Regions from separate parts of the Flavobacterium sp. KBS0721 genome, predicted to be linked through region 3. Evidence: riboswitches for the same ligand, from Rfam matches in the RefSeq annotation. Region 3 holds a riboswitch; each other region holds the start of a gene.
What was found. A riboswitch is a leader RNA that binds a small molecule or an ion and turns the genes downstream of it on or off. The one in region 3 is predicted to bind cobalamin.
Positions count from the first base shown of each region.

Region 1: linked by a shared signal. The riboswitch ahead of B0M43_RS07140 (DUF5074 domain-containing protein) and the one ahead of B0M43_RS00560 (TonB-dependent siderophore receptor) in region 3 are both predicted to bind cobalamin.
Region 2: linked by a shared signal. The riboswitch ahead of B0M43_RS15665 (TonB-dependent receptor) and the one ahead of B0M43_RS00560 (TonB-dependent siderophore receptor) in region 3 are both predicted to bind cobalamin.

Region 1 covers NZ_CP042170.1:1,595,208-1,605,213, reverse strand. Annotated here, with positions in the region: gene B0M43_RS07150 (type III pantothenate kinase) at 1-585, opposite strand, end outside; tRNA gene B0M43_RS07145 (tRNA-Phe) at 690-765, shown strand; gene B0M43_RS07140 (DUF5074 domain-containing protein) at 1,220-2,539, opposite strand; cobalamin riboswitch at 2,858-3,050, opposite strand; gene B0M43_RS07135 (MFS transporter) at 3,292-4,788, shown strand; gene B0M43_RS07130 (DUF6814 family protein) at 4,800-5,027, shown strand; gene B0M43_RS07125 (DUF4259 domain-containing protein) at 5,120-5,539, shown strand; gene B0M43_RS07120 (IS3 family transposase) at 5,690-6,523, opposite strand; gene B0M43_RS07115 (helix-turn-helix domain-containing protein) at 6,523-7,056, opposite strand; gene B0M43_RS07110 (SusE domain-containing protein) at 7,135-7,881, opposite strand; gene B0M43_RS07105 (RagB/SusD family nutrient uptake outer membrane protein) at 7,892-9,457, opposite strand; gene B0M43_RS07100 (SusC/RagA family TonB-linked outer membrane protein) at 9,473-10,006, opposite strand, start outside.
Region 2 covers NZ_CP042170.1:3,614,188-3,624,193, reverse strand. Annotated here, with positions in the region: gene B0M43_RS15690 (DUF4465 domain-containing protein) at 1-856, opposite strand, end outside; gene B0M43_RS15685 (hypothetical protein) at 911-2,140, opposite strand; gene B0M43_RS15680 (hypothetical protein) at 2,148-3,380, opposite strand; gene B0M43_RS15675 (hypothetical protein) at 3,422-4,717, opposite strand; gene B0M43_RS15670 (DUF5074 domain-containing protein) at 4,719-5,864, opposite strand; gene B0M43_RS15665 (TonB-dependent receptor) at 5,861-7,909, opposite strand; cobalamin riboswitch at 8,024-8,232, opposite strand; gene B0M43_RS15660 (hypothetical protein) at 8,523-8,771, opposite strand; gene B0M43_RS15655 (Crp/Fnr family transcriptional regulator) at 9,033-9,596, shown strand; gene B0M43_RS15650 (RidA family protein) at 9,770-10,006, shown strand, end outside.
Region 3 covers NZ_CP042170.1:104,999-115,004, reverse strand. Annotated here, with positions in the region: gene B0M43_RS00580 (RNA polymerase sigma factor) at 1-449, opposite strand, end outside; gene B0M43_RS00575 (S41 family peptidase) at 611-2,083, shown strand; gene B0M43_RS00570 (IS3 family transposase) at 2,132-2,998, opposite strand; gene B0M43_RS24595 (transposase) at 2,998-3,432, opposite strand; gene B0M43_RS00565 (YncE family protein) at 3,545-4,579, opposite strand; gene B0M43_RS00560 (TonB-dependent siderophore receptor) at 4,583-6,418, opposite strand; cobalamin riboswitch at 6,445-6,652, opposite strand; gene cobC (alpha-ribazole phosphatase) at 6,720-7,253, opposite strand; gene B0M43_RS00550 (adenosylcobinamide-GDP ribazoletransferase) at 7,238-8,035, opposite strand; gene tnpA (IS200/IS605 family transposase) at 8,234-8,752, opposite strand; gene cobT (nicotinate-nucleotide--dimethylbenzimidazole phosphoribosyltransferase) at 8,709-10,006, opposite strand, start outside.

The DNA.
Region 1 (10,006 bases), 1.5 Mb from region 3:
ATATTCATCGATAAAACCATCAATCTCATAGACGAAGCCATTTACAACTCCGGAATGAATGGCCTGTTTTGTTGAGTTTCCTATATAGTTTTCAGGCGTTTCAAAAGCCAGCAAAGGCAACTTGGCCGTGTAGTGATGCAACGCCTCATATCGCAATCGTAAACCCGGAGAAATTGCTCCGCCCAGATAATTATCATTTTCGTCGATAAAATCGTAGGTAATACAAGTTCCAGCATCTATTACTAACCTGTTTTGTTTAGGAAACTGCAAAGTAGCTCCGGAAGCCAAAATCATTCTGTCAATTCCTAAAGTTTTTGGGGTCGCATATTTATTTACGAAAGGAAAAACATCTTCATGAGTAAAAAAATGAATATTCAGCTCTTTTTCGAAAGTCAAGAAAGATTCTTTTTCGATTTTTCCGACTGATGCAACAACCAAATCGGAGCAGTTTGAAAATTTTTTTAAAATTTTTTTAATTTTTTCTTCAAGCTCATTTTTCTCAAAAACAAAGTTTTCAAGAACAGTACTCTCCTCAAAAACAGCCGCTTTAATTCGAGTATTACCCACATCAATTGTTAAAATCATATTTATTTCTTTACCATTGCGAAGATACGAATTGATTTTTTTAAAAAAATGTTTTGGATAAACGAAAAATGATTCTATATTTGCACCCGCATTGAGCACAAGACGGTACCTTAGCTCAGATGGTAGAGCAATGGACTGAAAATCCATGTGTCCCTGGTTCGATCCCTGGAGGTACCACCAAAACCCGAATAGCAATATTCGGGTTTTTTGTTTTTAACACTTTCCTGACTTTACCGCTATTTTTTTTTACCGCAAAGGTCACTAAGTTTTTTTTACCTAACGTTATGTTGAGAAAACACAAAGTTCGCAAAGCTTTACGATAAAAAACTTTGCGAACTTTGTGTTTTTTTTTTAGTTTTTGACTGCGATAAAAAGCCTATTGAATTTTACCAATATTGTGTCCCAACGGTTAAAACCGTTGGCTATGTTTATATTGTACTAAAAAAATTCTAGCATTAATTTCTACTCTTACATGCTGTTGCATTTCAAATATAGCCCGTGGTTTCAACCACGGGACACGTGATAATACACAAAAAAGGTTCGCAAAGCTTTATAATAAAACTTTGCGAACCCTTGCGTAAATCTAGCGTTCCTTGCGGTTAAATTCTTTCGCAATTAAATCACCTGCAAAAAATTATTGATGAAATACAGAAACTGCAGGGAAATAATATCCTGAATAATTTACCGAAGCTGTTTTAACTCCTGAATCAGCATTAAATAAATAAAGATTATTGATGGAGAAATTAACGCCAAAACCTTCATTTAATGTATTTAATACCAAAATATGTTTCTTTCGATCATAACCAATTCCTGCACCATATAAGATATTTGAATTTGTTAATGTAATAAAAGGCGCAGTCAATGACTCTGGAGTTCCAGTGTATTTGTAAACTTCTTTACCACCGCTAAAACTTCCGTTTTTAGCAATAAAAACATCATTTTTAGCCGCTGTAATAGATCCCGGATGCCATGCTCCCCAGCTTCCGTAAGCCTGAAAACCTAATGGAATTTCTTTTACTTCAAGAGTATTTGAATCTATACTTATCAGATTTTTACCTCCTGCTGCCCATACTTTTTTATCATCGGTAACTGCAAATCCTAATACCATACCCGGAATCGTTTTTTCGATCGCCAATGTCGAAGCATTAATAACAATCACGCCTTTTGAAGCAGACAATGCAAAAACATAACCGTTAGACTTCACGATATCTCCTACCTGACCAGTAATACCATCAATTTGTCCGCTCACTTCCATGGTATTAAGATTAAGCTTAAATATTCCTTTACTTGAAGTCAAAAGAGCCTGATTTTCATCAATACCTACTAGTGCACGCCAGTCGTTTCCACCTTTAGCCGCAATTCTTTTTTCTTCTTTAAGCGAATAAGCATCTGCCACTACAACTGGTCCGCCAACTTTAGCAACTAAAAATAGTTTTTTATTAATGATCGTTCCAAATTCTAATGTAGACGTTGCCGGTTTTAAATCCTTATCCGGATTTACTTTTACAAAAACACTGTCTTCTACTGCTTTTGTATCATATCTGTAAAACCCTACCGTTCCTGTTCCGTGACCAAACCATCCTTCGTTGATCATAAAGAAACCATTTTCATATGCTCCCCATGCATGAATATCATAAGTAAGAGCTACGTTTCCGCCATCATTTTTGGCTATCATTGTAATTTTAAAATCTCCTCTTGTTTCCGGTTTAAAGATATAGGTAGAATCAGATCCTACTACTTTTCCGTCTATAGCCCATTCAAAAGAAACATTTTTTCTATCTGCTAATTTTGAGCTCAATTGCAGTGCTTTTCCAATGGTCAAAGTATCTTTTAGCTGCTGTTCGTCTTTTATTACAGGCGGCGCTGTAAAATCATCATCATTATTACACGAAACTGTCAGCAGCATCAAAGAGGCGATTGCAATTAATGGTTTGGAAAAAAATTGGTTTTTCATTATTAAATATTTAAAAAATTATATTACTTAAATCTTTAAATCGAAATACAATTTACCCTTTCAAAAGTTATATAAACAAACTTTTGCAAAAGCAAATATCTTGTAAAACGATACGTTTTAATGATTTTTTTAATGAAGAAAAAGAATGAATCGAATAGAAAAACATCTCGAAGGAAATTGTTTTTACGATATCATATTTGCTGAAAAAAAATCTCATAAACTCTATTTTTGGCTTACGAGAATAGAATAACGAAACCATACATGATCACAGAAAGTGAAATGTATTGTTCTTAATTCAAGCTTCAATCCCCGAAAGCTATTTATTACTATAAAAATGGCAGGTCTTCTGACTTGCTCCCTACACCCAGCCTTCCCTTTCAAAATGAAAAGTGACGTATTAAAGGGTTTCAGTTAATGAGCTTACAGCTGCGGGACAGTTTTGGATTTACACCAAATTCCCTTTTAATGTCAATATTGTATCAATATGACAACCATTTTCTGTTCTAAAATTTGAACTGCAAAACTAGTGTTTTCTTTCGTAACAAAGCAAGAGTTCTTTATTTTAAAGGCCTTGAGCATTGCAGCAAACTATAACTTATTCGATTTATAAAGCTTTGATTTATCGAATAAATGTTAAATCAACAAATAAACACTATTTGTTAAAAAAGTATCAAATAAATAAAAAATTATCTTTTATATTCGTTAAAAAATATTTAATAGTTTTAATTATTACCAAGTATACAAATTAGTTTATGAGTAAAACTTCTACAAAAGGCATCTGGAAAGTAATTTCAGCCTCATCAATGGGTACTATGATCGAATGGTATGATTTCTATATTTTTGGGAGTTTGGCCGTCGTAATTTCAACTAAATTTTTCCCTAGTGATAATCCCACCGCGGCTTTTTTGTCGACATTAGCCACTTTTGCTGCCGGATTTGTTGTCAGACCATTTGGAGCTTTATTTTTTGGGAGACTGGGAGATATTATTGGCCGAAAATATACTTTTATGGCCACTTTATTATTAATGGGAGGTTCTACTTTTTTAATAGGATGTATCCCGAGTTATGAAACGATTGGTTTCATGGCGCCTTTATTAGTATTGATTTTGCGTTTATTGCAAGGATTAGCGCTTGGTGGAGAATACGGAGGTGCAGCGACTTACGTAGCCGAACATGCTCCAGTCGGACAAAAAGGATACTGGACTTCCTGGATTCAAACTACCGCGACAGTTGGTTTATTCATTTCGTTGATGGTTATTCTGGCAACCAAAAATGTGCTTTCTCCTGAAGATTTTGATTCCTGGGGATGGCGTGTTCCGTTTTGGGTTTCGATTGTTATGGTAGGCGTTTCTTATTTAATTCGTAAAAACATGGACGAATCTCCGGTTTTTGCCAAAGCTAAAAAAGAAGGTACAACCAGTACAAACCCTCTAAAAGAAAGTTTCGGGAACAGATACAACCTGAAATTTGTATTACTTGCTTTATTTGGAGCCACAATGGGACAAGGTGTTGTTTGGTACACGGGACAGTTTTATGCCATGAGTTTTATGAAAACCGTAATGAATATCGATTCTTCGCAGGTAGATGGATTATTAGGTATTGCACTATTATTAGGTACTCCGTTTTTTATTTTCTTTGGATGGCTGAGCGACAAAATAGGACGAAAATATATTATGATGGGCGGTATGCTTCTTGCCATTTTATTCTACAGACCTATTTACAAAATGATGTACAATACCACAGATGTAAGCTACAAAACTGAACTTACTCAGGCCACAAAAGAAACAATAGAGGTCAATAAAAATAATGATTCTATTTATACTACACACAAAGAATATAGCGACGGAACTTCTTTTTTACAGAAAAAGACGCATTTTTCAGGCAAAAAAGATGATCAGATTACTACTTCGATTACTATCAATTCAAGCGATGAGTGGACTTTAATTTTCTTAGTTTTCATTCAGGTTTTATTTGTTACCATGGTATACGGACCTATTGCGGCATTTTTGGTCGAAATGTTTCCAACAAAGATCAGATATACTTCAATGTCTCTGCCTTATCATGTTGGTAATGGTATTTTTGGAGGTTTACTTCCTGCTATTTCAACCTATTTTGTAACGCATTCTAAAGCAGCCGGAAAAGCGGAATTTTACCTCGACGGACTTTGGTATCCTATTATTATAGCTTCAGTCTGTTTTGTAATTGGAATGATTTATATCGATAATAAAAACAAAACCAATCACCTTTAATATTATAAACTATGAATGCGATCAAACAAATTTTAGGTGTTTTATGGATTATTCTTGCAGCTGCAGCGGCTTACTTTTGTGTATTTGAATTTGGCTTACCCAAACTCCTGTCAGACCAGCAAGATGATTTAGTTTTTGGAATCATTATCCTTTTTATTCTTACTCCTCTTATTGTTTTAGGATTAGGAACATTTGGTTATTTTGCCGTGATTGGAGAATATAACGATAAGAAGAAATAATTACGTGGTAAAGTTTTTGAAATCAAAATTCAATATATTTACAAGTAAGATATCACAAAAAACTTTGCAATAATATTTTAAAAATTAAAAAAATGGGAGCTTGGGATTACGGAATATTTGATGACGACACAGCTTATGACTTCTTTGACGAAATAAGAGAGGATGCTAGAACTTTTTTTAACTCTTCATTTGAAAAAGCAATAAATTCAGATTATTTAGATTACGAAGATTGCCATGCAGTTACAGTTTCTGCTGCGTACATTGATAATTTTTTAAATGGAACAAAATTTAGAAATGACAACGAAGATGAGGAAGACGAAACTAATGTAAATCTTTTTAATTCCCTAAATAAGGAACTTATTTTAAACGATTTAAAAACATCTGCAGTACGTGCCTTAGAAAAAGTCATAAGTGATAATTCTGAATTAAATGAGTTATGGTCTGATAATGAAGAATTATACCCGAAATGGAAACAAAACATTGAAGATCTAATTAAACGTCTTAAGAATTAAAAACATAAATTTAACAACCAGAAAAGGGCTGTCTATTATATAGAGCAGCCCTTTTGCATTACTAACCAAACCAAAATCTTTACTTAGCAAGTATATCTTAAAAAGGGCCATCTCAATAGACTGCACCCAAAAGTTTAGACAAATTAATAATTAAGTTTTATAATAATGAGCTCGATATTGTATCGGGCTCATTCCTTTTAGATTAAGTTTAATTCTGTCATTATTATAATAATTTATATACTCAACAATCTCTTGTTTCAATTGATTAATGGAAGTGTATTTTTTAAGATAAAACAACTCTGATTTTAATATTCCAAAGAAGTTTTCAATTATCGCATTATCAAGACAATTACCTTTTCTGGACATACTTTGTTTAATTCCTTTTTTCTTTAATAAATGGTGGTATTGTTTCATTTGATACTGCCAGCCTTGGTCAGAATGCAGAGTCAGATTAGTATTATCGGGTATTTTTTTAAATGCTTTTTCAAGCATATTTAAAACTTGATTAAACACTGGTCTTTGTGATAATTCATAGCTAATTATCTCTCCATTAAACAGATCAATTATCGGCGATAAGTACAATTTATTGCCAGAAACATTAAATTCAGTCACATCGGTTGCCCATTTCTGGTTAGGTCTATCAGCTTTAAAATTGCGCTGTAGTAGATTAGGAGCTATCTTTCCCTGCTCTCCTTTATACGATCTGTACTTCTTGATTCTGATTAAACTTTTTAATCCTAAAAATTTCATCAATCGAAGCACTGTTTTGTGATTAATTAAAATCCCCTCTTTTTTGATTAATAGAGTAATACGTCTATATCCTAATCTACCTTTATGATAATTGTAAATCTGTTTAATTAAATCTTTTATCTCTTGATATTTATCGATTGCCTGACCTTTCTTTTCATAATAATAATACGTACTTCTAACCATGTTCATACAATTTAGTAAAAGATCTAAATCATACTTATGCCTTAATTCCATTATGGTTTGAGCTTTTTGTTTTGATTGGCTTGCTCGGCTTGAACTAAGGCGTTGAACTTTTTTAGAATTTCATTCTCAGCGCGCAGGTACTCTAACTCCTTTAAGAGTTCCTCTTCCCTGGTTAGAGGTTTGTCTGTTTTTCGTTGCTTTCTCTTAAAATTCATAACTGCTGGTCTACCACGTGATTTAAGTTCTAAACCTGCCAAATCATCTTTTGCATATTTTCTTTGCCAGCTTATTATGGTTGACTGCGCTGGAATTTTGAAAATCAAGCAGGCTTCATCCAAAGATAAAGACTTATTTTCAATGGTTTGTATCACTTTTAATTTAAAGTCTGCAGTATAAACTTTATTTTTTTGCCTTGGAAAAAGACCTTCAATTCCAAATTCATTATAGCGGCTAATCCAGCACGTAAGGTTGCTTTCAGCTATCTTGTTTGCTCTAGCTGTGCCTTTAACCGAATTATGTCTTTTCAAAACTTCTTCTACACAACGAAGTTTAAATTCACAATTGTACTTGACTTTTCTTTCCATAAAAATGCCCCCAAATAGTGTCTAACTTTTTGGGGGCAGTTCAAAAAGAGATAGCCCTTTTTTAATTATCAGAAAAAATTAGTTTTTTGTAATCGTGTATTTTTTTCCAATAAAATCAACAACGATTGTATAATCTCCTGCAACAGCAACTGGAATATTAGCTCCTCCGGCTTCTAATGATAAATTATTACCATCGTCACCAAAGTTAGTATCCCATTTATCGTCAAGTCTGAATTTGTACTCCCCAACTACCAGTGGTCCTGTATAGGAGTATGTTTTAGTTGCTAAATCATACTCTAGATTAGTATCCGGATCATTCCATCCATTAGGCGTTGCAGAACCAATCATTCCCCAATTGTCCCAGGCAGAATAAGAAGTAACAGCTATTTTGATCACATTTGAATACTGAACAATACCTCTTGCCCCAACATATGACTTAATACGAATATCAGCATCTTGAGATTCAAAAGCCGTTAATCCGGCATTAAGCGCTGCTGCATTAAGTTCTCCACTTGTTACCGCTACCTTATTTGTTGTTGTTACAGAAACTACAACTACATCTTTAAAGTCTGTTCCTGATTTTGCCATTTGAAGTTCATAACTTATAGCCATTGGAGCACCTCCATATTGCGCAGCATCCCATGTAAAGGTCGCAACTACTTCATTAGGTGTTAGTTTATCAAGAACAAAAACTGATCCTTCAGCAGGAATTGCCAGTACAGCTGCCTTTGATGGCGTTACAACGGTAAGATCATCATCTGAATCACAAGCTGTAGCTGATATAAATAACAGTGCAAATACACTTAGTTTTAATATATTTTTCATATTTCTCGTATTAAGATGAATAGCCTGGATTTTGAGTTAACTGTGAATTCGCTTGTAATGCACTTGTAGGGATTGGGTACAAGTTGTAAGTTTCAGGAATTGCAACTCCATCTTTTACTCCACCTTTCCAAGGCCATAAGTAAGATCCTCCAGTGAATTTTCCAAATCGAATTAAATCTTGTCTTCTGTGTCCTTCAAGGTTCAATTCTCTACCTCTTTCTTTCAAAATGAAATCAAGGTTTAATTCTCCTGCATTTATTTCTCCTGCATGTGATCTTGTTCTCACTTTATTCACATATTCTAAAGCTAATCCTGCAGAACCTCCATTTGCTCCTCTTACAACACACTCAGCATACATTAAGTAAGCATCCGATAATCTGAACAAAGGAAAGTCCGTATTCGCAAAACTTGTTGCATTTGTAGTTCCTACAAAGTTTTTGTTTGTAAATTTTACACTAGGATAACCGTCTGTCCATTTTTTATAATCATTCATCTCGTATGAATGTCCTGTAGTAAAGAATAATTTTGCTCTGTCATCTTTAGAATCAACAAGATCTCCATTATTAAACAATCCATACCAGGCTTTTGTAGCTCTGTGACCACTCCAGCCATCAGTTGCACCATAAGTATTAGGATTCATTGTTTCTGTACTTAAATTTCCATTGATGATGTAAGTTGTGTTACCATAACCCTGACTTACAACTGCATCTGCAATTAAAGTATAGATAATTTCCGGCGAAGTATTGTTGTCTCCTGAAAACACACTTGCAAAACTTGGAGCAAGAGTATAACCGCCTTCGTCGATTACTTTTTTAGAATACAATAAAGCATCATCATATCTTTGAGTTCCTGTATACACTTCTGCATTTAGGTATAATTTTGCCAAAAGCATTCTTACTACATTTTTATCTGCTTTACCGTAAGATTTTGTTGCTGTAATAGTACCTTCAACTTCTTTCAATTCAGACTCTATAAAAGCAAAAAGTTCTTTTCTTGTTGATTCCTTTTTTGGAGTAGAAGTATTAATATCATCTTCAGTCGTAATAGCTCCTTTACCAAAACAATCTGTAATGTAATAATAAGATAATGCTCTTAAAAAACGCAATTCAGCAATGTGGTTTTCTCTGTCCGGAATATTCGCTTTAGATGTTTTTAAAATTTTAATTAAATTACTTGACTGAGAAATAGTATAATAAGCCCTGTCGAATAAGTATCTAAAGAATTTATTATTCCCATTCCACCCAGTTGTTGTGGTTAACTGATCTAAACCATCATCTCCCCAACGGTTTTTCATACCATCTGCAGAGAAATCCTGTAAGTTGATAATACTTCTTAAAAAAGCAGCTTCTCCATTATCTTTTGTAGTAATATCTGAAGAATCTGGGCCATCAGGACCTGAAAGAGCAAAAGTTCCGTAAATTTTAGAAACTAAACCGTCTACAGCATTTGGATCCTGCTCTAAAAGCTTATCCAATGTCAATTCTACTTTTGGTTCTGTATTTAAGTCATCTACACAAGCAGTGAATAAGAATAGAACAAAAGCAGCTCCTATAATCTTAAATTTAAATTGATTCATCTTTATATTTTTTTATTAAAAGTCTAAATTCAGACCAAAACTGAAAGTTCTTGATCTTGGATAGAAATTATTATCAATTGCATTGAAATTCTCCGGATCAACCCCTGTATAATCGGTTACAATAAATACATTATTAGCTGAAGCATACAATCTTAAAACAGCACCTTTAATTGCTTTATCAAAATTATATCCAAGAGTGATATTCTGACAACGTAAAAAGCTTGCATCTTCTAAGTAATAATCAGAAAATGGAACGTTTCCGTTAATCGTTTGAAAATCAAATTCAGTATTCAAAACATTCGTTAAACTAGTTGAATTTGCAGGCAATGCCTTATCAATAAATCCAGACTGAAGTTTTCTTGCATTGTACACTTTTCCTCCTATCTGACCATTGAAAGTCGTTGATAAATCAAACTGTTTGTACGAAGCTGTTAATCCTAAACCATAGGTCCAGTTTGGTCTTAAAGCAACATAATATCTATCGCTATCATTGATAACACCATCTCCGTTTTTATCAACAAAAGCATTTTCTACCGGTCTGTTGTTTGA
Region 2 (10,006 bases), 2.4 Mb from region 3:
GGAAAACAAGATATTTTACTTCTCCTAAACTCTGAAGATTACTTGCATTTACGTTTATCCATCCAGTAGGAATTACTAATGAAGATCCTGTATGATTTGCTAATGTATGCACAATAGGATTTGTAATTGTTCCGTCTTCGTTTACTCCATAAATTAATAATTTGAAAGAATCACCGGAGGTAAATGCTCTTGCAAATCCATCTCCATACAAACAACCGTAATACGGCCATGGGTGCATGTTTATTTTTAATCCTTCAACTTTATACAATCCTGTGTTTCCAATTTTAACCCAGTTAGAAAAACTGCTTTCGCTAAAAGTAGTTCCTTGTGGATTTTTAGGATCTAAATAACTCGACCAGTATGCAACAATGTACGGATCACCAGTTGTTCCGGGAGTTCCGGCTGCAATTGTAGAAGAAGTACCAAAACCGCTTCCTGCCATAGTTCCCCATTGATGAGGCACCCATCCATCAGATCCGCCAGGACCTGAACCGGAACCGTAATCTGTGATATCATTTACATTTGAAACGATAAAACCATCCCAATAATTATAACCTGAAGATGTTGCAGTATGCGAAAATGTAAAAATGTCAACATTTAAATTCGTGTTCGAAACATACGTGTTTTCCCAGTATTTACCACCGGTTGTTGTAATACCGCTGGTTAATAATGCGCTGGTTAAATTAAGTGTCGATGTGGTTCCAATTGCAGGGTCTGCTACTGTTCTTTTTGTTATACCATTCTGGCTTTTTGCAACTGCACTGGCGTTTTCATTGGTTAAAGGAGCATCATCATTGTTACAGGATGAAAGTCCTAACAAAAGACCAACTGATAAAAAATAAAGTACTTTTTTCATAATTTATAAAATTTAGGGTTAATATTCATTTTTAATTACTCTTAAAAAGGGTGCTTATTTACTTGCTTTTGGAAAGTTCAGATCTTCGGCTTGTGTAAAAAAGTTGGTTACCAAATCAGAAGCACCTGCTTCTGCAAATGACGAAACGTATACCTTAACAAAATCGATTCCCGGTAAATGAACTTTCTTTCCGTTATTATCTACAGCCCAGCTAATATCTATCGACGGATCTTTAATACCTGCGTAACCCCACTCAAAAGTTCCTATATTAAAATTTGTACCTTCTCCATCGCTTACATCTTTTACCGGCAGATATATTTTTGTTCCTTTTAGGGTGTAGGATTCTCCCATCCATTGTGGATAATAATTATAGCGTCTCCATTTTTTTGTTCTTGTAATAAAACCGGAAGCATTTTTATTGTCTTTCCATTTGATATACTCTTTATCAAACTGCCAGTCTTTTGTGCCTGTTACAGCTGCTTTAGCCGCATCTGGCTTAGTGTATGTAATTTCATAATTTTTAACAGTAGTCGATTTATTGTATTCACTACCGGCGATTTCGTACCATTCGTTTTCGTCTGCAATACCATTTTTATTGGCATCATAAGCAACATATACACTTACAGGAGAAAATTTGACGCTATTACTTGTCTCATTCATCAGAATTGTAAAATCGCGTTTACCATAGGCGTTTATTACGGTATGATCAAATGCTGTAACGATAGATCCTCCAAAAGTTCCCAGCGGCACAGCATTTCCTTCGATAAGGTCTGACTGAACTCTTTCAAGAGCTTCTGATTTGGTTGCAAAGGCAAAACTGTCAAAATTATAGGCCGGAGCAGGTATGTAATCGATAAGCGTTAATGCTTTTGAAGTGTACGTTTTACCTGTTTCTGAAACTGTAATTTTTGTAGCCGCTTGTTTGACAACTTTACCCAATGTTACTGTAAGATCTACAGCATACGTAGCTGCTTTTGGCACTATAAACTGTAAAGTTTTAGTGTCTCCAATAACAGAATCTTTTACAACTCCGTCAGCTCCGGTTACTTTTGTTGTCCATTTGTATTTTGCAAGTGCAGCCTCAGCATTTTCGATCACTACTTCAGGATTTACGGTTACTGCATTGTATCTGCTAACTGTAAAATCTGACGCTAGTTTTACTGAAATTGAAGCTACTTTAACGGGTTGCGTTTCAGTACCTTCTTGTTTTGAATCGTCATTGCTGCAGCAATAAAAAGCGCCAATAGCCAATAGAAACAAACTATGTTTTAAATACTTTTTCATATCCTTATTATTTTACTTTTTTTAAGTTGTATTTTTTTAATAAATGAAGATCTGCTGCGCCTGCAAACTTGGTCGCCATTGAAGATTGCTGATGGCAAAGTCCCATAGGTTCGCTAACACAGTTGACCACTTTTATAAAATTAATTCCCGGAAGATTGGCTTTATTACCGTTTTTATCTACTGCCCAGTCGATATCGATATCAGGGTTTACTGCATTTGCATATCCCCATTCCGGAGGTGTAAAATTCCATAACGTAGTCTGTCCAGGACGTGCCGTAACAAAATCTACATTTAGTCTTGTTCCTTCATAGGTAACAGAAGTTTGAGTGGCCCATAAAGGATAGTATTCCTTTTTGCTTTTCGATTTTGGCATGTAATAGGCCTCAGGTGAATTATTTTCGCAAAAGATATGTTCACGATCCGAAAACATATCATTTGGTCCGCTTACTACAACTGGTACTCCCACTGCTTTTTTATGGTAGGTGATTTTAAAATTCTTTATGGTGTTTGCTTTTGTATGCTGACTTCCTATAATTTCGTACCATTCGTCTTCGTCTGGTTTTCCGTTACCGTTTTTATCATATGCAACATATATTATTCCCGGTGCCGGCGGATTGGCTTTATCTGTTAAATCTCCTCCATAAATTTTAAAATCGTTTTGTCCCGGAACATTCACCACAGTATGATCAAAACCTACAATAATAGAACCTCCAAAACCTCCTAAATCCAGTTGGTAGCCTACATTGGTTTCATTAATTCTTCCCAAAGCCGTTCGCACTAAATCTTCTTTCTTAAAGCCGTCCTTGTATACATCATTGGCAAACATTCCCGGTGCCGGATCAAAATCAAAAATGCTGGTGATGTATGGGTTATAATTTTTGGTTTCGTTCGTTACATTTACTATTGTTTTTTTACTACCTTTTTTATCTCCCGAAGTAACATTCAATGTAAGTTCATAAGCTCCTGCATAAATGGGTACAAAACGTAAGTCTTTTGTGTTTCCAACAATAGAATCAGTAGTTTGGTTCACCGGATTTTTAGTCAAAATCCATTCGTAAACAGGGCTTGCAACTTCGGCAGAAGCCGGAATATTCAGGACGCTAAATGTTGATGTTTCGTATTTTTCCTGAAGTGTAACTGCGATCTTTTCTTCAGCTTTATCATCATCATTGTTGCTGCTACAGCTTGTAAAAACGGCTGCAAAGGCAATTAATAATAAATGGGTAAGGTTTTTTTTCATGGTTTTTGGTATTATAATTTTAATTTAATATTCTGATTGATCTATTTTCGGGTAGGAATATTTTCTCCCAAAAGGTGCAAATCTGTTGCTCCCATTATTTCGGTAGAAGTTTCGCCTAACCATCCCGCCTGCTGGTTGAGACCATTATACACTTTTACAAAATCTACTCCCGGAAGGTGAATTTTGTTTCCGTTTTTATCCATTGCCCAATCAATATCAATCGCAGAATCATCGTCGTTGTTGGGTGCGTTATCTGCATATCCGTAAAGAAATGCGTACTGAACAAAATAGCTTCCTGTTCCGCTTTCATCAACCGCATTGTCCGGTAATCTTGTTCCTTTAAAGGTGATACTTGGCTGATCTTTCAACCATTTTGGCCAATAATCTAATGAGTGGTTATAGGCATTGTTTTGTGCCAGATAACCATCTTTACCCTGATTGTCTTTCCAGTAGATATATTCTATATCAGTAAAAAGTACAGTTCCGGTTCCGCCTCCGGGAACAGGCACTTTATTAGGATCAGGCCTGTAGTACGTGATTTCGTAATTATGAATCGTTTTTTCCATGTTGTGTCCTGCACCTTCTATTTCGTACCATTCATCATCCGGAAGTCCATTTTTATTTTTATCGTATGAAACCATTATCACTCCCGCTTCACTACTGCCTCCGCGCATTGAAGTATCAGGATTAGGATTGGCATCTGCCCAAAACGCATTGCCTAAAACCCTAAAATCGCGTTTCCCTTTTATGTTTACAACGGTATGATCAAATCCAAAAACGATGTAACCACCAAATGCTCCAAGCGAAATAAGATCTCCGTTTTTCTTGGCGAGGTATGTATTGGCTCTGGCCAAAATTCTTTCGGCCGTTTCTCCGTCATTGGCTGCCGGTAAATCATTTATAAACTGTCCCGGTGCCGGTTTAAACTCAAATACTTTGTCGATAAAAGTTTTATATTCCTTTGTTTCCTTGGTTACATTTACTTTTACTTTTTGCGTTTGCATCATTCCCTGATCGTTGATCAGTAACGTCAGTTCATAAACGCCAATGTCTGTGGCAGCGAATAAGGTTTCCTTGGCTGTAACATCAGAAAATGCATAATTATCAGAGGGTCCTTTTGTCACGCTCCATGTAAATTTAGCCTCTGTACTTAAGCCATTATGTGCTGTAACTGCTACTATTTTAGACCGTTGTACATTATATTCATTTTCAACAATAGTTTCTCCGTTATCATCGTCATTCGAACCACTATCAGAACAATTGGCAAGTGTTAGTGCTATGAATACAAGCACTGCGAATCGAAAATGTTTTAAAAAGTTGTGATACATTTTTTTCATTTTAATTTTTAGTTATAAAAGCAATATGTGCGGGAATATTCCCGGCGGTAGTTTTCCATTTTAGTTTGCCTTCCGGAGTAAAGCAATAGATGTAGCCTGTTACCACATAATTTTGTGCATCGGTAATATAAATTTCCTTGGTTTCAGGATTTATCTGAAGTCCGTACGGAATCATGATTTGTTTCTCGGTACCATCTGTAATAATCTTATCGCTTATTACTTTCTTTGTTTTTGTATCTAATATTCCGTAGGTCACTTTATTGCTATTGGTGAGGTAACTCCATGAAACACTGTAATAATAGAGTAAATCGTCAACGAGACACATTCCTAAAACCGGCATATCGAGCTGCATTTTTTTTTCATCTGTTTTAGTATCAATTACAAAAAGATTCGAAGGAGTGTTGTAATAATCTCCTCTGGAACTCACATAAATATCTCCCCTGCTGTCGATTTCCATACTGTAAAGGTTGATCCCTACATCTATCTTTTTTATTTCGGTAAAAGTTTCAAGATCGATTACAGATACAGTTCTGTCGTAATTGGGGACCCTGTAACCTCCGGAATTGGCAACGTAAAGTTTCCCGTTGTGCACTACCATTTGTTCGGGCTGATAACCCACATTTACTTTTCTTTTTATTTCTAATGAAGTTGTATCGATTTCTGCTACAAAACCTATTTCGGCATTGGGATCAATGGCGACCGGACCTGCGTAAGAACTTACATAAGCTTTGTCTTTATAGAAAGCGACATATCGACAATTGGGAATGTCTATTTTTTTGATGCGTTTTGCCGTCCATTTATCAATAACTTCTACTTTGTTCGAAACATTAATTACCGCGTAAACCTTGTTGCCGTAGATTTGAATATCGTTTCCAACATCACCCAATTCTTTTACAACTGTTGGGTTTCGTTCTGAATAAATATCGGTGGTATAATTTCCTGTCCTGTAATTGAATATATCAATACTGGCTCTGTTCATTCCCATATTACCTTCATTAAGAAGATAAAATCCCTCTATTTTTCCGTCGCTTCTTGGCGCAGCTACACTTTTATCCGAAGATGGAAAAATCGTTTCCTCTTCCCTACAGGAAACAAAAGCAAGGGTTATCAATAAACCGAGGACTAATTTTGTTGTGATCTTTTTCATAGCTCGATACTTATAATAAATTTCATTGTACGACCCGGCATAGGATAATTGTAAATTACCTCGTATTGCTGATCGAAAACATTGTTGAGTTCTATTGCGCCTTTCATTTTATAATGCTGAAATGCAAAAGATTTCTGTACTGCCAAATCGTGTGTATACCAAGGCTGAACTTCGTTGACTTTTATATTATTGACATTGCCATTGTATCGTTTTCCTACGTATACAAAGCTGTAGTTGAAGTTCCAGGTTTCATACTCAGCATTTAATATTCCGGATCCGCTATGCCATGGCGTATAAGGGATTTGATCTCCGTAAGAAGACAATTCCAGACCGCCAAATTTGGTATAATCCCTGTTTTCAGAATAGGTATAGGTAAGATTTGTGGTTAAGTTTACTTTGCCAATGTGCGTGCCCATATTCACGACAGATTCTATTCCGTGTCCTTTTACCTGCCCCATATTGGTCATCATCCAGCGAAATAAATTTCCTGTTGGCGCTGCTACTATTTTGTCTTTGGTATTGGTATAATATCCATCAACCTGAAAAGATATTTTATCCAAAAATCCTTTATGTAGAAGTACATTATAAGTAAAACCAATATCGTACTGATTCATATATTCAGGTCTTAAAGTACTTGAACCAACCATTGTATAATACAAATCATTAAAAGTGGGCATTCTGAAAATACGTTTTGCAAATGCTCTCACATTAAAATCGTAATCCTTAAAAGGCGTGTACCCTAAAAATAAGGCAGGCGTAAATTCTTTTTTATCGGGAGCTTTTGCATTGTAGCGCACTTCTTCCTGAACATAAGTCCCTACAACACTTCCTAAAGCTTTAAAACCACCATATCGGTAAGAACTTGCCAAAGAAAACAATGCTGTATAACGCTGTGGAAAAGAAAACTGAGTATTTATTCCTTTTCTGGTTGCATTTAATCTGTTGTACTGAAAATCTGTAGATAGCGAAACATCCCAGTTCGATACTATACTGTACATGTTTACTGCCGATACGTAATATTCCTGCTGGTAATAACTATCATCAGATTGAGCGCCTTCAGTTACAGTTTCACCTAATATATTAGTTGTATCTCTTGCCACATAATGTGTGTAATCGTAAGCGTATTTTCCTTTGGCCTGAAACTTATATCTTTTGGTAAAATCTTTAATGAAAGTTCCTTGTGCGAAAAAATTCTTATCATATTGTCTGAAACCATCAGAAAATTTATTCTCGACAATCGCTCCCGGAGCTCCTCGATCAGAATCATAGTAATACACTTTGGCATCCCAGGAACCGTTATTGATTTTTCCGTAAAGTCCGGATTCAAATCGTAAGGCTTCTATATCGCTATTATGTCTCGTGGCAGTGGTATCGTAAGCTATAGATCCGTCGAGATTATTTCTTTTGTATCTAAATTTATATTGTCCGTTTGATTTGATGTATTCAGAACTGACGTTCAGACTGACTTTATCGCTCAGTTTTTGTTCCCATCTAAAAGAAGGATCGAAGTAATTGATAGACATGGTTTTAAACCGTACCAGTAAATTTGTTTTTTTATCGCCAACAAAAACAGGACGTTTTGTTCTTAAATAAATAGTCGAAGCGGCTGAAAAATCTTTTGCTGATTGAAAAATTTCACTTTTCTGTCCGTTGTATAATGTTAGGGATTCCATGTCATCTAAGGAATATTTGCCCAAATCCGTGACTCCGTTTTGCGCGTTACCCAACTGAATACCATCGTAAAAAACACCTACATGATGTGTTCCCATATTACGTACATCGACCGTTTTAAGTCCGCCGAGACCGCCATAATCCTTAATTTGGATTCCGGCAAAATATCTCAACGCATCGGCAACATTATGGCTTCCTAAATTCTCGAGTAATTTTCCAGAAAGGCTTTGTACGGGAATTACTTCCTGATAGGGTTTACCTTTCAAAATAACTTCTTTTAAAACGCGCAAACTGTCATTAGATACTTGCGAATGAAGCAAATAAGGAGCAAAAAACAAGAAAGAGAATAAGAGTATTTTTTTTGTATTATACATCACTGATTTAATTAAAATAAATTTCGCGGATGTAGTAATCAAAAAGCAAAAAGAGAGAATCCCGCTATGCAATAGCAGGTCAATTCTTGTTGTTCGACTTTATTCCACGAAAGTCTTAAACTATGTGATTATGGCAGGTCTCCTGACTTGTTCCATCTTTAAACAACCTTCTCATCCGCAGCGGCGAACAATGGCATTAGTAACGTTTAAAGACTTGTATAGAACTTACAGTAGCGGGTCTGCTCAGGATTTACACCTGATTCCCTTTTAACTATTTTCTTTTATTTTTCTAAAGAAAACAGACCAAAATCTGACGTAAAGATATGATTATCTTTATAAAAAGAAGTATAATGCAACAAAATTACATTTTTAACAATGAATTAACACAAATGCTATTAATAACACAAGTGTCTTAAAAACAGGTTTTTGCCAAATTAATTTGAGTTAAAATACAGATCTAAGATTGGCAACGATTTCGACCGTTTGGACTTGGAGAATTTGGTTCTAAAAACACGTAACCCAAGGTTGAAACCTTGGGCTATGGTTGAAATAGGATTAGAAATTAATGATCTAATAAAATGTAGATTTTTATTTATAAGCAATAATTTTATAATTATCTGAAAATTGTTATCGTATCTGCCAAATTTTCTTTGTAGATAAATGCTTTAATAAATTCCTGGACTTCATTTGTAGTTTCAGAAGGAGTTGCGAAAGAATTGATATGAAATTCATCATCCTGATCCAGGATGTGAATAATTTCGGTATAACCTTTAGAGATTAAACTACCTTTTAATTTAATAATATTCAACTGTTGTTGACTATCCAACTCCTTACGAACTTTTAGTTTTATAGCTTTATCCATTTGTAAATATTTTAAATTATTTGACTCTGATTCATTCTCAAATATAAATATTAATTCGTTAATAATGTTCCTAAAATTGCTTTATAAAACATTATTTATCAACACACTAATAAACAAAAGTTTAAGAAATTGTTATTAATTTTATTAAATCGTTAACTACTTTCTAAATTTAATTTTCTTATATTTTATGCTAATCCCAAAATTGATATCGCTAATAAAAGCTTTTCTATTATTAAAATTTCAATAACTTTGGATGCTACTATGCACAATCAACTTAGAGAACATATCGAGAAAATAATTCCTCTCACAGACGAGGAGTTTGCTTTTGTGGCTGCTCATTTTACTGCCAAAAAATTTAAAAAGCATCAGTTTCTTATTCAGGAAGGCGATCCTGTAAAGCATTCTTATTTTGTACTTTCGGGACTTTTAAAATTGGTTTATACTGATGAAAAAGCAAAGCAGCATGTTGTTTCTTTTGCGATGGAAGATTGGTGGGAAAGTGATTACTACGCCTTTTTTACCCAAACTGAAGCTACAATGACATTAGAATGCCTTGAAGATACTGAAGTGCTTTGCTGCTCGTTGGAAGATTATAAAAAACTATGCAACGGCCTGCAAAAAATGGAGCGCTTTTTTCTGGAGAAAGCCACTTTTGGTTTTCTGGGATCACAACGCCGCATTATTTCCTGGCAGACTTCTAACTCTAAAGAACGTTACGACCAATTATTAAAACAATATCCTTCGCTAATGCAGCGTGTTCCCAAAAGTCTTATTGCCTCGTATTTAGGAGTTTCGCGCGAAACACTAAGTCGATTATCTTCCTGATGTGACAATTCTCACATCAAAATCGTGAAAAATGTCACGAGTACTTTCCAGCCGTTATGCTCAATTTTGTATTACAATTTTAAAATGTAATCGTGAAAAAAACAGCAAACCTTTTAGTATTACTATTATTAACTACGATGCCTGTATTGGCACAAACGAAAAAAGGAAAACAAATGGAAAAAAGAGCAATCAATCCTTGGGAATGGCAGAACCAGCGCAGTTACGTACAGGCTGTTGAAGTAAAAAATCCGGAAGGAACCCTGTACGTTTCGGGACAAACGGCTATCAATGCTGAAGGAATCTCGAGTAACGAAAACATGGAATCGCAAATAAAACTGGCGTTAAAAAATCTGGAACAAGTCATTACTGAAGCCGGATATGAATGCAGCGGAATTGTTCGGTTGAATATT
Region 3 (10,006 bases):
GAAAGTGCTACCCGAATAGCCGTTTCATTCATGTTGACAATTTTCGCAATTTCATCAAATTCATATTGTTCAACATCGCGTAACTGAATTAATATTTGTAATTGTTCGGGCAACTGACTTATAATTTTCTCCACCCATTCTAAACTATTCGAATCCTCTAGTTTCTTATCCAGTTGAGGTTCCCTGTCAGTATAGTTATTATGTACAATTTGAAGATTTCCGGCTCTTTTTGATTTTAGTTGATCGAGACAATAATTCTTGGTCATTGTCATTGCTAATGCCTCAACACTATTGTAGTTATCCAGACTTTCTTTTTTATTCCATAATTTAACTATTACTTCCTGTGTAGCATCTTCGGCCTCTTCTGTACTGGTTAATAATCTTTTTGCCAGACGAAAAACTTTGTCTTTAAAAGGATTTATTAATTCTATAAACACATTCTGATTCATAAAATTGGTTGGTTATTCGTTAGCTTATATAGTCAAGACGAGGCACTATTATTTTTGTTACACAGAGCGTGGAAATTTTATAATAAAAAAATACTTTAAAAATATCATTGTTAAAACTAAAGATACTATTTTTACGTTAATACTACATAGATACCTACTATATGAAAACAATTTTAAAGAGCGTACTGTTATTATTTCTTCTCGCATTTTCTTTGCAATCTTGTGAAGATCAGGATGATGTTGCGGCTCCGGCCGATTTACAGGTGAAAGATTTCATTTGGAAAGGGCTAAATCAGTTTTATTTATGGCAAGCCGATGTGCCCAATTTAGCCGATGATCGTTTTAATAGTCAGGAAGCATTAAATTCTTTTTTAAGAGGATATTCTCAACCTGAAGATTTATTTCAGGCTTTATTAAATAAACCTATTAGCAAATTCCCAAAAGGTCAGGCAATTGATCGCTTTAGCTGGATTGTTCCTGATTATACTGTTTTAGAGCAGGAACTTCAGGGAACGACAAAAAATAATGGTGTCGATTTTAGTCTAAGTTATAAACCTAATAGTACAACAGATTTGATAGGTTACGTACGTTATATTATTCCTAATTCTGATGCTTCAGGAAAAGGAATCAAACGTGGTGATCTTTTTACAGCAATAAACGGAACCCAACTTACAGTTTCAAACTATCGATCTCTTTTGGCTGCGGATAGCTATACCTTAAATATGGTTGTTTTTAATGGTACTGGTTTTGAGTCTAACGGGAAAACAATTTCGTTAGTAAAAACAACTTTAGACGAAAACCCTATTTTTATTAATAAAGTAATAACTTCAGGAAGTCATAAAATTGGTTATTTAATGTATAATGGTTTTTATGCCAATTATGATGCGCAATTAAATGCTGCTTTTGGTGAATTGAAATCGCAGGGAATTACAGATCTTGTTTTAGATTTGCGATATAACGGCGGTGGTTCTATACAAACCGCAACGCGTTTGGCAAGTATGATTACAGGTCAGTTTACGAATCAGATTTTTTCTAAAGAAAAATGGAATGCTAAGATAAATGCAGCTTTTGAAATTGATAATCCGGAATTTTTAAATAATCGTTTTGTAGACAAAATAGACGGATCGGCAATAAATAGTTTAAAATTATCCAAAATATATATTCTGACAACAGACGGTACGGCTTCTGCGAGTGAGTTAGTGATAAATGGTTTGGTGCCCTATATTTCAGTAGTTCAGATTGGAGAAACAACAGTTGGTAAAAACGTTGGTTCTGTTACTTTATACGATTCTCCCACTTTTGGCAAAGCACAAAGAAATCTAAATCATAAGTACGCGATGCAGCCCTTGGTGCTTAAAATAGTAAATGCCGCTGATTTTGGAGAATATACAGATGGTTTAAAACCAACTTTTGAACAATTGGAACGTATTAGCAATCTTGGCGTTTTAGGTGATACATCAGAGCCATTATTAAATGTTGCCATTTCGCAAATTACAGGAGCAACTGCTAAAAAAGCACAACTCGATGAAGGTATAGCTTTAAAGAATTTTACAGATGCCAAAGCAATGGACGGCATCAGAAATCAGATGTATGTTAAAGATGCTCCGGAAGGACTTTTAAGAGCATTAAAATAATGACTAGTCCTAAATAATCGATACAGATTATTAGACAAATATATTTAATTAGACACCTGTAATATTTTTTATTGCAGGTGTTTTTCTTTTATAAGTTCTCATCTTTACTACACTTTGTTGATGCATTTGACTTGGAGTGAGCATATAATTAGAGTAATGTGGTCTTTTGTTATTATAAATATCAATTGCATTTTTCACTAAAACCTTCATTACAGCAAGTTTTAGATTAAACTTATCAATATTAAATTCTTGTTTTAAAATTCCATTTATTCTCTCAGCTACTGCATTCTCATAGGGATCAGAGTTTTGGGTCATACTACATTTTATATTGTTTTTATGTAATAGTTTTTGATATTCATCAGAACAATATTGTATTCCTCTATCTGAATGATGTATTAATGTTTTGCCTTTATCTCTGCGTTTTTTTATTGCATTTTTTAAAGCTGTTAAACTACTATGAGCATTCATATTATCTGCCACATTAAAACCCATTATTCTTTTAGAGTAAGCGTCAGTTATTAGACTTAAATAACATGGATTCTTTCTTTTTCCAATATAGGTTATATCTGATACCCAGACTTGCTCTGGTCTACAAATCTCTAACTCTAATATTTGATTTTGATGTTTTCTAAATCTATGATGAGAGTTTGTTGTTATATGGTAAGAACGTTTTGATATTATCAATAAATGATTTGCTCTAAGTATATCTATAAATTTATCTCGGCCTATTTTAAGTTGATTCAACTCGCTTTTTAAAAGATAATACAATTTTCTTGCTCCAATTCGAGGCATTGTATTTCTAATTTCCAAAACCATATTAACAACTTTTGAAGCCAAAAGCTTCTTATCGCAACTTTTTTTTACTCGACGATAGTAAACCTGTCTGTCAATCCCGAACAAAGTACAGGCAAACATTATTGTTTGTTGTTGTTCTTTTTTAAAATGGTCGATTGTTCGGGTGGTGAGTTTTTTCGAATGTCAATTTGATATTCTTTTTCTGCTATATCAATCATCATATCGAAAATAATAGCTTTTTTATCAGCAACGAAAGCCTGCTGTTCTAAAAATGCTCTTTGTTTTTCCAATAACTTCACTTTGGCTTCAAGTTCCATTATTTTCTGTTCAGGAGATTTTTGCATAAGAGAAGGTGTTTGATTGTCCCAATCAAAGTTACCGAATTTTCGAAGCCATTGAACAATTGTTGAACGTGATTGAATAGCATAATCTTTCTTAACTTGAGAAATTGAGGTTTTTCCCTGTTCTATTTCTTGAACAATTTGAAGTTTTAAAGACATACTGTAATCTTTCTGTGTACGCTTAACATAGCGCAATTCTTGATCTTTTTCCATAATGATACTTTTTGTGTATCGCTATTTCAGGACAAGACATAATAAACATAAAAAAGGCTTTCAATTTCTGAAAGCCTTTTTTTAATGAACTAGAGAAATCCAAAAACTAATTCTAATTGTTCGGGTAGAAACCGTTTGGTCCAAAACCAACAGTTAATGTTTTTAATACAGTTCCTGTAGAAGAATATACTGTAACTGTACCATCTTTAGTAAACGCATTTGCATCTCCTGAATATATTTTACCGTCAATTGCACCAAAACCATAAAAAGTAGACCAACTATTATCTGTAACTGAAAATAAAGCTTTTTCAGAAAAAGTTGTTGCTGTTAAATTCATTACATAAACACCCGTTCCTTGAGTATAATAAATTTTATCTCCATCAATATCCATATTCAAAGCGCCTTTTAGCGTAGTCGATTCTATAGATGTAACAACATCGCTGGTAGTATTGATTTTAAATAATTTACTTTTAGTTTTGTTTCCGGCTAAAACATAAACGCTGCCATTATTTTCTTCAACAGAGTTTATTCCGTCTTCAAGAGTCAGTGTTTTTGCTACAGTATTATTTGCAGGGTTTATTATTGTTACTTCACTTCCGCTTCCAAAAGCGGCGTTTGTTACATATAACTTTCCGTTTGCAGCTATAATTTTTTCTGCTGTTTTACCTAAAGGAATAGACGCTAGGTAAACATAAGTTTTTGCATTATAAACCGTAACTGCGTTAGAAAGTGAATTAGTTACATATAATTTATCATTTAAAACAACACTGAAACGAGGGTTTTCAAGTTTCTCAGTAATTGTTCCTAAACTTTTTAGTGTATAACGGTTTATAATTCTTACCTCGTTAGAATTGTTTAATACAATAAAAGCTTTTTCGTTACTAAACGTTAAAGATTGTGCTACGTCACCCAATACAGCTGAAGGGTTTACCAATTTGAAAATATCATTCTGAAAAGTAGCCAAATCATTTGAAAGAAAGGATACAGAAGCATTTACGTCCTTGTAGTTTCCTTCATTTAAAATAAGGATTCCATTTTGATAGTCTCCTAACGGAATAACTTCTTCGTTGTCATTATTATCGCTGCTACAAGAAGCAAATAAAAATGCAGATGCAATAATTCCTAAATAAAGATTTTTTAGTTTCATGTTTTAATAATTAAGATTTAAGTAAATAGTTAAGTTTCGCCCCGGCATATAGCGATTTGGCAACGCTTCGTAATTTTCGTTCCATAAATTAGCAGCTTTGACGCCTACTTTAAAAGTGTTTTTTTTGCTAAAATTGTAATCAATACCTATGTTAGATACATTATATGCATCAAGAATATATTTTGGATTGTTGTCTGATGTGGTGAAGATTTCTCCCGTATACATAATTTGGTAATAGGCAGATAATTTCCTGTAGTTATAAGAGAATGAACCAGTCAATTTATGATAAGGCACATAAAATAATTGTTTGTCTGTTTTATCATCCAATGAAACAGTGTAAGCATACGTTCCGCTAAAATCAAAAGTATGTTTGCCAAAGTTTTTTCGCCATCCTAAAAGTGCTTCAGCACCATAAATAGTTACTTTGTCTGTGTTTTCAGGTGACCAGTTTCCTGTGTTGTTGGGCAGCCAGCGAATCATATCATTAATTTTCATTCCGTATGCTGTAATGGTCAGCCTGAAATCTTTATATTTAAATTCATTTCCTATTTCTGCCTGAAAAGAACTTTCCGGTTTTAAATCAGGATTTCCACTTCCTTCCCAGTATAAATCATTAAATGTTGGAATTCTATAATTTCTTGAAAAATTAAATTTAAGCTGATAGAAATCTGAAAAGTTATATCTGGAACCAAAAGAAAAAAGCACAGGACTTTTATACACATCCGAAACCTCTTTTCGGGCACTCATTTCATAATTCCATTTGGCTGTAAGACTATGTTTCCATAAAAGACTTAGCCCGCCAATTTCGCGATTGTTTTTTCCAATTCCTGAGCCAACTCCATCATTTTTTGTGTAATCTGCAATCGCACTAATTTTCATTCTAGAAGATAAGGAATAATCAAGATCGTACTTTCCAATAAAACTTTTAACTCCTCCCGAAGTAAATCCATCCCTGTTAATATCTTCAAAATAATTATAATGTTCGGTGATATAAGCTAATTTTAAGTTCGATTCGAATTTGTCGAAAGCGCTGCTCCATGTTAATAAATTTCGGGTATTGTAATCCTGATATTTTGTTTTAGTTTCATTTGGAGAAGTGAGCGAAAAATGACGTTCTCCATCGTAAATTTCGCTATAAAACTTGATACTGTTATTAGTATTTATTTTATATCCAATGGCAGCATCCAGCGTATTATTGTAATATTGTCCGTTTTTGTTCCAGACTTTCTGACCTACAAATTTAAAATCATTGTCTGAACTGTTTCTGGTAAAACTAGCATCAAAACTCCACTTTTTTGTGGCGGCTGTAATACCATAAATTGCACTTATGGTATTGAATTCGCCGTAGTATATCTGAAAATCGTTTTTAAAAGTATCAGTAAATTTCAAATCATTATTCAAATGAATCGTTCCTCCAATGGCACCGCTTCCGTAAACGATACTTCCGCCGCCTGCTTTTACATCAATAGAACTAAAGCCACGTGTTGAAATTGTATTAAAATCAGTTTGTCCTAAAAGTTGAGAGTTAATATTAATTCCGTTCCAGACTACTACAGTTTGTTGGGCGGTAGTTCCTCTAAAAGAAGGAGAGGAAGTCATGCCAAGGCCATTCTCTTTAAAATAAATAACAGTATTATAATTTAAAAGAGAAATCAGTGAAGACTGGTTTTTAGTAATAATGGAATCATTTAGCCGTTGAAGAGATTGGGTATTAGAAGAGTTTTTAAGATTCGCATCAGAAACCACAACTTCTTTTAAGTTATTAATAGTATCGCTCTGCGCTACAATAATCTGGCACAAGAAGAATAAACAAAAAGCAAAAAGTTTTTTCAAAGTCATAATTTCTACACTCTTTTTCCCGAGAGCTCGATATTTGTTACAAAGGCAGGTCTCCTGGCTTGCGTCTTGTTGTTTACCTTCCCGTTCGCGGGGGCGAGCAGTGGTTTGTAGATAACAACAATCATTCTTTTTTAGAACTAAGCTTACAGTTGCGGGTACAGCTCAAGATTTGATTATTACTTGATTCCCTTTTAATGTGTTTGAAATAACACAACCTTAATTGGCTGCAAAGATAAAGTTAAAAATGTCGATTTTTCTAATTTGTTTGACTTTTAAAACTAAAATGGAAACAAAATGATAATTAGAGTTCGATTTTGATAACTTGTCCAAAATCTACTTTGTTATTAAAGGCATCTTTTAGCGGCAATGAAGTATGATGACATAAAATGCTACGAATCACTCCAGCATGTGCTACGATAATGATAGGTTTTGTTATTTCTTTTGAAATTTGAGATAAAAAATCGCCAACTCGTTCATGTAATCTTATAAACGATTCGCCATTGGAGGCGCTACTATTTACAAAATCCTCCATCCAGGGATTAAGTTGTTCAGGCGGAATCTCATTCCAGTTTTTCATTTCCCAATCGCCAAAATGCATTTCCATCAAACGATCTTCTTTTTCAAATGCAATCGTTTTAATATTTTTTTGAATGTATTCTGCTAAAATCACACAACGTTTCAACGGACTGGAAAAAATTATTGCTTCAGAAGGTAATTGCGAAACGATATTTTCAAAAACAGATTCAAAAGGTTCTGCCAATCCCACATCCGATTGTCCGTAGCAAACTCCTTTTTCGCAAATTGTTTCGGTGTGACGAACTAGATAAGCTTCCATATCAAAAGTAGACTTAAATAATAAACAACCTCGCAAACCTGTTGTGTTGCGCCAAGGCAATCACCGGTATATCCATCAATCCATTTTTTGAAATAGCGCGCCAGAAAAAATCGTGTTATAAAAACCGGAACTAAAGCTAAAAGGAATTTATATTGAAAATAAGAGAAAACAAAAAGAGGAAGCAATCCGAAGAAAAAAGAACCTAAAACTTCTTTCCAGGAATGGTTTTTAGCAATAGGTTTACTTTTGCTCGAAGCGTCGTCTCTTGAATATTCATCCGTAAAAATAATAGAGATCGCAGCCAAACGGCTTAAAGCGTGCGCTGAAACAAATAAAAGAAATACTTGAATAATCGATGTAGTAATATCTCCTTTGAAAAGAGAAATTGATTCTGAAAGTAATTTGAATTTCACTAAAAACAATAAAACCAAACCAATGGCTCCATAAGCGCCAATCGCGCTGTCTTTCATAATGATCAGGATTTTTTCTTTGGTCCAGCCACCGCCAAAACCATCACAAACATCTGCAAAACCATCTTCATGAAAAGCTCCCGTCGTAAGTACAGAAATAATTAGAGCAAAAATTACCGCTGTTTCTACAGAAAGAAAAAGAGAAAAAAGATAAAAAGTTAGAAAAGAAATACTGCCAACAATCCAGCCAATCAAAGGAAAATACCGAGTGGCCTTGTTTAAATAATCAGGATGATGGTCGATGTTTTTTGGACAAGGAATTCTGGTGTAGAACATTAAAGAGGTAAAGAAAATATGTAGTTCTTTTTTCATTTAAAAAATGTAGAGTTATTCGGCTAAAGCCATTTTGATTGTCAATTATGTAACCAACATCTAAAGATGTTGTCTATTCAATTTAGATTGCTGATAATTTTCATTATTAATCTGAATGTATTTTTTCTGAATAGCCCCCAGATTTATCTGGGGTATTGTTATTTAGTGCTACAAAGGCTTTAGCCAAATTCTTGTTATTTATTTTTTTTGAAACCCAAATTTGCTAATAATTTCATTGTATTCTTCCTGAAAAGTTTTTTTCTTATGATGACTTTCTTGGTTTTTAATATAATCCCTTACTTTATCTACTAAAGATTCTGAAACTGAAACCGCAAAATATTCATCTTGCCACTCAAATTTTTCTTTTGTCAATTTATTTTTATTAATCCAAAATGAAGATTCGCCCTTAAGTAATTGTATTATTTTTTGAATATTTTGATCAACTCCCAAAGAAATTAGACAATGGCAATGATCTGAATATCCATTTATAAAATCAACATAAATTCCTTTTTCCTTTGCGTTTTCTCTAATATGATTCCAAACCTTTTGTCTTAATTCTAATGAATCTAAAAATGGAAATCTATTTTTTGTACCCCAAACAAAATGGATGTACACTTTTATTAATGGCATAATTATAATGTTTTTCTTACTTAACGAAAAAATAGCACTAAAATTACTTCCTACTAATCCCTGCACTTTCAAAACTTGCCATATCATTCAAAAAAGTTTCAGCCGATTTTAAAATAGGAAAAGCAATGGCACAACCCGTTCCTTCGCCCAAACGTAAATCCAGATTTAAAATAGGTTTTGCATCTAAATAATCAAGAAGTTTTTGGTGTGCTTTCTCGGCAGAACAGTGACAGAAAAAAGCATTGTTTTTAATATTGGGATTTATTTTTGAAGCAATCAAAAAAGCCACGCTACAAATAAAACCATCAACCAAAATCAGCATTTTGTTCTCCAGGGCGGTCAACATTCCGCTGGCGATTTGTATAATTTCAAAACCTCCAAAATAAGCCAGCTGCTGTTTTAATTCGGCTTGACCGGAATAATTTTCAATTGCTTTTTTGAGTAAGTTTTGTTTCTGAAGCAGTTTGTCATCCTCAACTCCGGTGCCTTTTCCAACACAATCTTCGATAGGTAAACCCGTTAAAAGACTCATTAAAACCGAAGCCGTAGAAGTATTTCCAATTCCCATTTCACCAAAGCCAATACAGTTAGAACGGGTTTTAGCAATGTCTTCAACAATCGACTTTCCTTTTTCGAAACACAATTGCAATTCGGTTTCGCTCATAGCGGGAATGTGCAAAAAAGACTGTGTTCCTTTGGCGATTTTTGCATGAATCAAATTCGCATTGGTGGGAAAATCATAATTTACTCCGGCATCCACAATCGATAATTGAATCTTGTTTTGATTGCAAAATACATTGATTGCCGCACCGCCATCAAGAAAATTACCCACCATTTGTCGCGTAACATCTTGCGGATAAGCACTCACGCCATGATTTGCAATCCCGTGATCAGCTGCAAAAACTACTATATTTGGTTTTGTTATTTTTGGATTCAGAGTTTCAAAAACCGTTGCCATTTGAAAAGCCAGCTTTTCGAGACTTCCTAAAGAACCAATAGGTTTCGTTTTAGAATCTATTTTTTCCTGTAAAATTGTACTGAAATCATTTTTAGTTTCGACCTCGTTTTCAACTTTTAGATTAAAATCTGTAATAAAATTTTCAGCAACATTTTTAATCTCTTTACAAATTGGAGCTTCAGATTTTTGTTTCCAATGCAATTGCTGCAACATCGGTTGATTGTCATAATTCGTTGCAGGTTTTCCAATACAGAAATACCCCAAAGGCTCGATATTTTCAGGTAAATCGAGAATTTTTTTAAACTGGTAATAATCTAAAATCGAAACCCAACCCATGCCGTAACCTTGTTCTGTAAGCGAAAGCCAGATATTCTGTGCCGCAC